One region of the Alloalcanivorax dieselolei B5 genome, then DNA from elsewhere that is predicted to be linked to it. Evidence: predicted binding sites of a transcription regulator. Region 1 holds the regulator's gene; each other region holds the start of a gene.
What was found. Region 1 encodes LexA, which represses DNA repair genes until DNA is damaged. Its sites were predicted from a motif close to TACTGTNTANNTANACAGTA; they were not measured.
Positions count from the first base shown of each region.

Region 2: a site for LexA is predicted at 1,983-2,002, ahead of uvrA (excinuclease ABC subunit UvrA). Genes of this name have one in related genera too.
Region 3: a site for LexA is predicted at 1,092-1,111, ahead of recN (DNA repair protein RecN). Genes of this name have one in related genera too.

Region 1 covers NC_018691.1:1,964,963-1,968,239, forward strand. Annotated here, with positions in the region: gene B5T_RS08905 (TatD family hydrolase) at 31-855, opposite strand; gene B5T_RS08910 (DUF1499 domain-containing protein) at 858-1,256, opposite strand; gene lexA (transcriptional repressor LexA) at 1,613-2,227, opposite strand; gene B5T_RS08920 (cyclic nucleotide-binding domain-containing protein) at 2,646-3,277, shown strand, end outside.
Region 2 covers NC_018691.1:4,179,650-4,182,926, reverse strand. Annotated here, with positions in the region: gene uvrA (excinuclease ABC subunit UvrA) at 1-1,969, opposite strand, end outside; gene B5T_RS18600 (LuxR C-terminal-related transcriptional regulator) at 2,102-2,749, opposite strand; gene B5T_RS18595 (MFS transporter) at 2,982-3,277, shown strand, end outside.
Region 3 covers NC_018691.1:4,300,492-4,303,768, forward strand. Annotated here, with positions in the region: gene hrcA (heat-inducible transcriptional repressor HrcA) at 1-909, opposite strand, end outside; gene recN (DNA repair protein RecN) at 1,187-2,857, shown strand; gene fur (ferric iron uptake transcriptional regulator) at 2,975-3,277, opposite strand, start outside.

The DNA.
Region 1 (3,277 bases):
GGATTTTGATTTAAGCCCCCACGGCGGCTACTAGGCCGCCGGCCAATCCCGCTGCAAAAACGCCAGAGTATTGGCCAGGGTTTGCTGGGCCAGGGCTTGCGTCGTTTCGCCCCGCAGGGTCGCCACCCGTTCGCCGATCCAGGGCAGCAGGCAGGGTTCATTGCGTCGTTTTTTCGCCGGAGGCTCCGGCAGGTCCCGTGGCAACAGGTAAGGCGCGTCGGTTTCCAGCAGCAGCCGGTTGCCGGGAATGTGCGGCACCAGTTCGGCCAGTTCCCGGCCGCGCCGTTCGTCGCAGACCCAGCCGGTGATGCCGATGAAGCAATCCAGGTCCAGGTAGTCGAACAGGGGCCGGCGCTGGTCGGTGAAACAGTGCACCACGACAGCGGGCAAACGGTCCCGCCAGGCCTTGAGCATCGGCAGGAAGCGATCATGGGCGTCCCGCTGATGCAAAAACACCGGCTTGTTCAGCCCGGCGGCCAGTGCCAGCTGCGCTTCGAACGCTTTTTCCTGATCCGGGCGCGGGGAGAAATCCCGATTAAAGTCCAGGCCCATCTCGCCAGCCGCCGCCACCGCCGGTTGCTCCAGCAGTTCCCGTAATTCCGACAGGACCTCGTCGTTACAGAAGCGGGCACTATGCGGGTGCAGGCCGGCGGTACAGAGCAGGCCCTGATCGGGGTAGCGTTGGCACAGCGCCAGCGCTTGCCGGGATTCCTCGACGTTGGTGCCGGTCAGCAGCAGGCGGTTGACGCCGGCCTGCCGGGCCCGTTGTAGTACCGCTTCACGGTCGTCAGCGAACTGGCGATCGGTGAGGTTGACGCCGATGTCCGCCCATTCACACTCAGTGGATCCCGGCATGCTCATCCGGCGCCTTGCCCCTGAACCGGTGTCAGGTCGCCCAGCCGTTCCTCAAGCCGCTCACGCAGGTCCTCCACCCGGCGCCGGTTGGCGCCGAAATCGTAGTATCCGACCCGGGACGCGGAGCGCACTTCAATACCGCCATTCTCGTGCACATAGAAAGTGACGTCATCAACGAAGCGAAGCACGCGGCTGGTGAAACGGGCTTGCAAGCGGGCTGGCCCAACCTGCTCAAAACTGACACGGGGCAGGGTGGCCAGCACGTCGCTCAGCAGTTTGAGACTGCCGGCACGATCGGCGTAGCCGGGAAGAGGTTCCACCCGATGCCGTTCATCCGTGGCCAGGCTGGACACGCAATTGGGCGAGGACGGGCAGGGCGCTAGCAAACGGGTATCGTTCATGGCAAAGCTACTCAGCAATAACAAACCACAGGCACAGAGAACACGGCGGACATGCCGTGAGAGAACCCGTGATGCGCCCCCGGCGCTTGGCATCCGCTGGGACGCCCGACCCTCCCTGGCACGTCGACTGATGTCGCCGTTATCACTGTGCTTATCCTTGGTCCTGACCGTCCTGTTCATGGAGGCTCCGTCTCATGGTGCTTCCCATGGTGCCTCCATGGCGTCTACGGAAGGTCATGGCCTTTCATTCCCTGGCCATCAATGTGGCGACAACAGGACCACAGGTGCCATGGAGAAAACGCAAATGCGTGCGTAGTCTAACCGGCACTAATGCATTTTGTCTCTTCGGGGGCGACTTAATGCGAGTTCGGATCACGGATCAGGCCGACGAACACACCTTCGATGATCAGTTGATCCGCGGGCACCTGGATCGGTTCGTAGTCTTCGTTGGCCGGTAACAAAGTGGCGTCGGATTTGTTCAGCCGCAGTGTCTTCACCGTCACCTCCTCGCCGATACGGGCGACCACGATTTCACCGGAACGGGCCGTTTCGCTCTTGCGCACGGCGATCAGGTCGCCGTCGAAGATGCCGGCGTCGATCATGCTGTCCCCCTGCACCTTGAGCAGGTAGGTGGGCCGTTGACGAAACAGTCCGCGTGGCACCGGTACCGTGCGCTGCACGTTTTCCACCGCCTCGATCGGGGTGCCGGCGGCCACCTTGCCCACCACTGGCAATTCGTCCTCGTCGCCGAGAGCGGACTCCAAAAGCTGAATGCCGCGGGAGCGGTCGCTGTGCAGGCGGATATAGCCCTTGCGCTCCAGCGCCCGCAGGTGATCGGAGGCGGCGTTCTTGGACTGGAACCCCATGCGTTCGGCGATTTCCGCCCGGGTGGGGGCCATGCCGGTGTCCGCCTGTGAGTCACGGATGCAATCCAGCACCTGCTGCTGGCGGAGGGTCAGTTTGCTGCTCATGTCGGTCTCCTGTGGTGGCCGGGCGCGGCGGTATCCGGCTCGGATTGAGACGGTGCGGCGCCGCGGACGCCTGTTCCGTTCCGTCGCGAAACCCTGCGGCGACGGGAATGGAATACTGATAATACGAACAGTATAATATGTCCAGTGTTTTTGTCATCCCCGATGTTGTTGCAAGGCGCTCTCCGCTCGCCTTGCACGGCCATCCAAGCTAGGCTATGCGCTCGGCGCTTCCCGGGGGGGAGGCGTCATCGTGCCGCTGTATTCGCTGCTAAAGCCGCTTCCCGCGGAGGGGCTACGGAGCCACTGTGGGAGCTTGCCCTGCAAGCGAATAGCGCTGCATTCCAAGAATTCGCTTGCAGGGCAAGCTCCTACAGCAGCCATTTCAGCGAATGGTGGGGCTGCGGCGATTGGGGGAGAAATGAAGCAGGCCGAGTGGCAACGTTCTCAGCAGGCGCGGGTGGAGTCGTTACTTTCCGGCGTGCCGTTTTTCAATGAAGTGTCCCGTGACGATGCCGACCAGCGAGCCTTGCTGCTGGCCGGGACCCGGATTCTTGAAGCCGCGCCGGGCGAGGTGGTGATTCAGGCTGGAGCCGAGGCCCGCGGGCTCTATTTTTTGCTGCGTGGAGAGCTGTGGGTGCTTGGTGAGGGCACACCGCCGCCAGTGGTGTACCGGGTGTCTCCGGGGGAGGTGTTTGGCGCTTTGTCCCTGCTGCTGGCGACGCCGCGCAGCGCCACCTTGAAGGTGGCGGAAAAAGTGGCGGAGGGAGACCGGGCGAAACCGGCGGTGCTGGCGCGCTTGTCGTTCGCCGATTTCGATGAGCCGCGGGTGGCTCTGTTCAGTCTTGGAACGCGCCTGGCGCTGTTTCACATGCTGGTGCATCAGATTCGCTGGGCGGTGGAGGTGCAGCGTCTGGCGGCGCCGGACGCGGAATTGGAAGCGGCCCTGCGCAAGATCCCGGTTTATCACGGCGAGAAGGAAACCGCACAGGAACTGGCGGCGCTGCGTGAACAGGCGCGGGCGCTGGCGGCGCTGTTATGCCGCTGGAACGA
Region 2 (3,277 bases), 2.2 Mb from region 1:
CGGCCACCGGGTACAGGGTGTGATTGATCAAGGTGGACTTGCCGGAACCCGAGACGCCGGTAATGCAGGTGAACAGGCCCACCGGCAGTTTGAGATGGGCGTCTTTGAGGTTATTGCCGCTGGCGCCGGTGAGCTCCAGCCAGCGGTCGGTGGCGGCCACCCGTTTTTTCGGCACCGCAATGGCGCGCCGGCCGGACAGATAGTCGCCCGTCAGGGACCGAGGATTGCTGGCCACGTCTTCCGGCTTGCCCTGGGCCACAACCTGCCCACCGTGTACGCCGGCGCCGGGGCCAATGTCGATCACATGGTCCGCCATCCGAATGGCGTCCTCGTCATGCTCCACCACCAGCACGGTGTTGCCGAGATCGCGTAGTCGGGTCAGGGTGCTGAGCAGGCGCTCGTTGTCGCGCTGGTGCAGGCCAATGGACGGCTCGTCGAGCACGTACATCACCCCCACCAGGCCGGCGCCGATCTGGCTGGCCAGGCGGATGCGCTGAGCCTCGCCACCGGACAGGGTCTCGGCGCTGCGCTCCAGAGTCAGATAGTCCAGGCCGACATTGACCAGGAACTGCAGACGGTCGCGGATTTCCTTGAGAATCTTCTCGGCGATTTCGCCCCGGCTGCCGGCCAGTTTCAGCTGATCGAAATAGTCGAACGCCTTGCCCACCGCCATGCGCACCACCTGGGGCAGCGTGATCTCGTCGATGAACACGTGCCGGGCGGCTTCCCGAAGCCGGGAGCCGTGGCAGCTCGGGCAGGTGGAGGTGGACAGGTAGGTGGCCAGGTCCTCGCGTACCGCCTCTGACTCGGTTTCCCGGTAGCGGCGCTCCATGTTGGGAATGATGCCCTCGAACGGGTGGTTGCGGCTGATGATGTCTCCGCGGTCGTTGAGATAGCGGAATTCCACGTTTTCCTTGCCGGTACCGTAGAGGATCTTCTTGCGAACGGCTTTGCTCAGCTTCTTGAACGGCACGTCCATATCGAAGCCGAGGCTGTCCGCCAGAGAAGTGAGCATCTGGAAGTAATAAACGTTGCGGCGATCCCAGCCGCGAATCGCGCCCTCGGCCAGGGACAGTTCATCACTGGTGATGACCTTGTCCTCGTCGAAGAACTGTTTGACGCCAAGACCGTCGCAGCTCGGGCAGGCGCCGGCCGGGTTGTTGAACGAGAACAGGCGTGGCTCCAGTTCCGGGATGGAGTAGCCACAGTGCGGACAGGCGAACTTGGCGGAGAAGGTGGTTTCATCGCCCTTGCCGTCCATTGGTGCAATGACCGCGATGTCATCCGCCAGGTGCAGGGCGGTCTCGAACGATTCGGCCAGCCGGTTCTGCAGATCCGGGCGCACCTTGAAGCGATCCACCACCACTTCGATGGTGTGCTTCTTGTTTTTGTCCAGGGTGGGGGTGTCGTCCATATCGCAGATGCGGCCGTTCACCCGCACCCGTACGAAGCCCTGGGCACGCAGTTCATCGAACAGATGGAGATGCTCGCCTTTCTTCTCCCGCACCACCGGGGCCAGCAGCATCAGCCGGGCGCCGTCTTCCATGGCGATCACCTGATCCACCATCTGACTGATGGTCTGGGCCGCCAGCGGCGTATCGTGCTCGGGGCAACGCGGCTCGCCCACCCGGGCGAACAGCAGGCGAAGATAGTCGTAGATCTCGGTAATGGTGCCCACGGTGGAGCGCGGGTTATGGCTGGTGGACTTCTGTTCGATGGAGATAGCCGGACTCAGCCCTTCGATGTGGTCGACATCGGGCTTTTCCATCATCGACAGGAACTGCCGGGCGTAGGTGGACAGTGACTCCACGTAGCGGCGTTGCCCTTCCGCGTAGAGCGTATCGAACGCCAGCGACGATTTGCCGGAACCGGACAGGCCGGTGATCACCACCAGCTTGTCCCGTGGAATGTCCAGATCCACGTTTTTCAGGTTATGGGTACGGGCACCGCGCACCAGAATGGTATCCATGGGTACTGCCACCTACTGTCAAAATGAACAGTGGAGTATAGGGGAAATGATATGAAGGAGAAAAGAAATCAACGGCCGGATGGTAATGCCGTCGGAAGGGCCGACACGCCGATGCGTGCCAGCCGGGGCGGATTACAGGTTTTCCTGGGCCCAGTTCACGGCCTGCAGGCGGTTGGAGGCGTTGATCTTTTTGAAGATATTGTAAATGTGGGTCTTGATGGTGTGCGGGCTAAGGTTCAGCGCAGTGGCGATTTCGGAGTTCTTGGCGCCAGTGGCCATCACCTTCAGCACCTCCACTTCGCGGTCGGTCAGGTTCACTTCGCTGCGTGAGAACGTTTTGTTGAAGGCGCGGCTCTTCACCAGGTATTGCTGCAGCACCTTGCGCGGGAACCACAGTTCGCCTTCGAAGATCGCCTTGATGCCCTTGGTCAGCAGACCCTGGGGGCAATCGTGCAGGAAGCCGCCGTTGACCATCGGCAGCCCGGCCAGACGCGACAGGGAAGCGTCGTCGTCCACATTGAAGACGCCGGTGAGCACGTCGCAATCCAGGCGTTGATCCACGGCCAGGAGGTGATTGATGACGTCATTGACGTCCACCGAGTGGTAATCCACCAGGAACAGATTCTGCTCCGCTCCTGCGAGATCGTCTTCGGCTACCATGTCGACCGTTTTCACGGCGGTGGCGGGAATGGACTCCTTAGCGAGAAACTCGGTAAGCAGGGCGTTTTGCAGGTGCTGGTTACCAACCACGTACACCTTCTGAGCAGGGATTTTATCCATGGAGTCTTCCGTGATGCGCTGAGGCTATCGGAGTGGCTACGAAAAATACCGTATTGTGCAAAAATCTATCACCCCTGGCGGGGCGGTTCAATTTGCTATTGTCTTAAGTGACAAGGTTTTACAGGTTTGAGCTTGAGCAGGGGCGTGATCAGGGCGTTTTGTCCCCGCCCGGTGCCGGGGGAATCTGATACACTTGCCGCCCCCTAACCAGCCGCACCGGTTGCCAATCACCATGACGGACGAGTCCACCGCCGCCCTGCGGCGCACGGAAATCAGTACCAGCAGTTCTCTGGCGGCGATTTTCGCCCTGCGTATGTTCGGGTTGTTCATGATCCTGCCGATCTTCGCCGTGTTCGGTGGGCAGCTCGAGGGCGCCACACCACTATTGATTGGTACCGCCATCGGCGCCTACGGTTTGATGCAGGCGTGTCTGCAGATCCCCTTTGGCATGCTCTCCGACCGTTTCGGGCGCCGCCCGATGCTGCTGATCGGCCTGGCCCTTTTCATGGCCGGCGGGGTGGTGGCGGC
Region 3 (3,277 bases), 2.3 Mb from region 1:
CGACACCAGCGAATACTCCTCGAACGGCTGGTAGCCGGACTCCCTGCCAATGAAGATCTGCACGCCATCGGCTTTCATGCTGCGCTCCAGCAAGTGCAGGATATCGCGCTTGTGGTTGAAGGCATTGAACAGATCGCGCAGCTTGTCGATGCTGTCGGCCTCGGCGGAATCCAGCAGATTGGATTCCCCGGACACCACGTAATCGGACTCTTCGTCCCCGGACTGCCTCAAGGCCTGACCGGCCACGTCGAGGGTGGTCTGCATCAGTGCGTCCATCTGCGCCCGATCCGCCGCCATGGTGCTCAACAGGCCGTCACAGATGGCGTCCAGGTCACAACCGCCGTAGGTGTAATTGATGTAGTTGGCGGCCTGGCGCAATTCACTCTCATCGTACTCGCGGGCGGTATGGATGATACGGTTCTGCACCTCGGAACGGTTCACCACCAGAATCACCAGCACGCGTTGACCGGACAGCGGCAGGAACTCCACCTGCCGCAGCGTGCTGACCTGGCGCCTTGGCGCCGCCACCAGACCGGCCATGCGGGTCAGTTCCGCCAGAGTGCGGGACGCCTGGGACACCAACTCCTGCGGCGATTGATCCGGCGCCAGCAACTGGCGCAATTCGTCACGCAACTGCTGGTGATCCGGGCTGCGCATGGCGCTCGAGGCCAGCAGCGTATCCACATAAAGGCGGTAGCCCCGCTCGGTGGGCACCCGGCCCGCCGAAGTGTGGGGACTGATCAATAACCCCAGATCCTCCAGTTCCGCCATGATATTGCGGATGGTTGCCGGGCTTACCGCCAGGCCGCCCCCCTGGGCCAGGGTTTTCGAGCCCACTGGCTGACCGTCACGGATGTGACGTTCCACCAGGGCCATGAGTAACCGTTGCTTGCGTTCGTTGAGTTCCACAGCTGCCTTTCGTCACCCACTACTGCCAATCGGGATGGGCGGAGCGCCCAACCCACTACCGATTGTTGCCAGCGAAACCGCCGCCGTCCAGTGTTACTCCTCTTCGCCTTGCAAACGGCGGACTTTTAAGACCTTAAACAAGCCCTTACGCTGACGGCCGGAATCGCCTAACATCAACGGGGCACTGGCCAGAATAACAGTTGTCCGAGCTGCGCGACGAACACCACCGCGCCATCCGCTGCAAACGCCCAAACCAGGAAACACGGGGGTTCCGTACATGCTCACTCACTTGAGCGTTCGCCATTTCGCCACCGTCGATCAACTCGAGCTGGAACCGGAATCCGGCCTCACCGTCATCAGCGGCGAAACCGGCGCCGGCAAATCCGTATTGATCGATGCCCTTTCCCTGACCCTGGGAGAACGGGCGGATTCCGCCGTGGTTCGACCGGGCTGCGAACGGGCGGAAGTACTGGCCAGCTTCACCGTGGCCGACCACGCCCAGGCCAGAGCCTGGCTGGAAGAGCGGGAACTGGACAACGGCGATGACTGCCTGCTGCGCCGCACGGTCCGCGCCGATGGCCGCTCCCGCGCCTATATCAACGGCACGCCGGCCCCCCTGGCCGATGTACGCCAGCTCGGCGAACTGCTGATCAGCATTCACAGCCAGCATGAACATCAGGCCTTGCTGCGTCGGGACACTCACCGTCAACTGCTTGACAACTTCGCCGGCACCGGCGACCTGGCGGCCTCCGTGCGGAACGCCTGGCGGCAGTGGCAACAGGCCCGCCAGGTGCACGACCAGGCCCTCACCGGTGCCCGCGAACAGAGCGAACGCCAGGAGTTGCTGCGCTTCCAACTGGACGAACTGGACGCCCTGGCCCTGGCCGAAGGCGAATTGGCGGAACTGGATCAGGAACAACAACGCCTGGGCCACGCCGACGCCCTGATCCGCCTGTGCCAGCAATCGGTGGCGGCACTGTACGACGGCGAGGAAGGCACCTGTAACGATCAGTTGGGCCAGATCCGCCACTGGCTGGAAGAAGCCCGCGACCACGACAACGCTTTGTCGGAAGCTTTGGACACGGTGGAGTCCGCACGCCTGCAGGTGGAAGCGGCCGCCGAGTCTCTGCGCCACTACCTGGACCGCCTGGATCTGGATCCGGAGCGGCTGGCGCAGGTGGAAGAGCGCCTGGGCCAAGCCTACAGCCTGGCCCGTAAACACCGGGTGCGCCCGGAAGAACTGGTGGAGCATCACCAGCAACTGGCGCGCGAAGTAGACACCCTGGAACACTTCGACGAGCACCTGGAGACCCTGGCCAAAGCGGAGGAAGACGCCCGGGAGCATTACATGAGCACAGCCCGCAAGCTCAGCAAGGCCCGCAAGACCGCCGCCGCCACACTCACTCGTCAAATCGCCACCCAGCTCAAGGCCCTGGGCATGAAAGCCGCCAGACTGGAAACCGTGGTGGAAGACGACAGCCCCGGCGCCGAAGGTCTGGATCTGGTGGAATTCCGCTTTTCCGCCAACCCCGGCCAACCGTTACGGCCGCTGGCCAAGGTTGCCTCCGGTGGCGAGCTGTCCCGGGTCAGTCTGGCGATCCAGGTGATCTGCGCGCGCAACCTGACGGTGCCCAGCCTGGTGTTCGATGAGGTGGATGTGGGGGTCGGTGGCGGGGTGGCCGAAATCGTCGGCCGCTTGCTGCGGGAACTGGGCGAGCACGCCCAGGTGCTGTGCATCACCCACCAGGCGCAAGTGGCCAGCCAGGGGCACCAGCACTGGCAAGTGCACAAGATTCAGAGCAAGAACACCACCCGCACCCGCATCCAGCCCCTCGCCCCGGACGCCCGGGTGGAGGAACTGGCGCGGATGCTGGGTGGCGTGGAGATCACCGACTCCACCCTGGCCCACGCCCGGGAAATGCTCGAGAAAGGCCAGGAAGTGGCCTGACAAACCCCCTCCGCCCGTACCCTGGGGCACGGGAGATTGGGTCGGAGAGGAAGCTTGCGGGCGTGGCGCCGCGATGCGGCGTTGGGCTGGCTGGCGGTGGGGGCCTGGACCGATCGGTTATTTGCGCTTCGGCTTAACGTACAGCACCAGGGCGTGGTCGACGATGTCGTAGCCGTGCTTGTCGGCGATCATCTTCTGACGCTTCTCGATTTCCTCATCGACGAACTCGATCACCTCACCGGTCTCGGTGCAGACCATATGATCATGGTGGCCCTCATCGGCCAGCTCGAATACGGCGGAACCACCCTCGAAGTTGTGGCGCAATACAATGCCCGCCTGCTCGAATTGAGTGAGCACCCGGTAGACGGTGGCCAGCCCCACATCCTCGCCGGCTTCCATCAATGCCTTGTAGATGTCTTC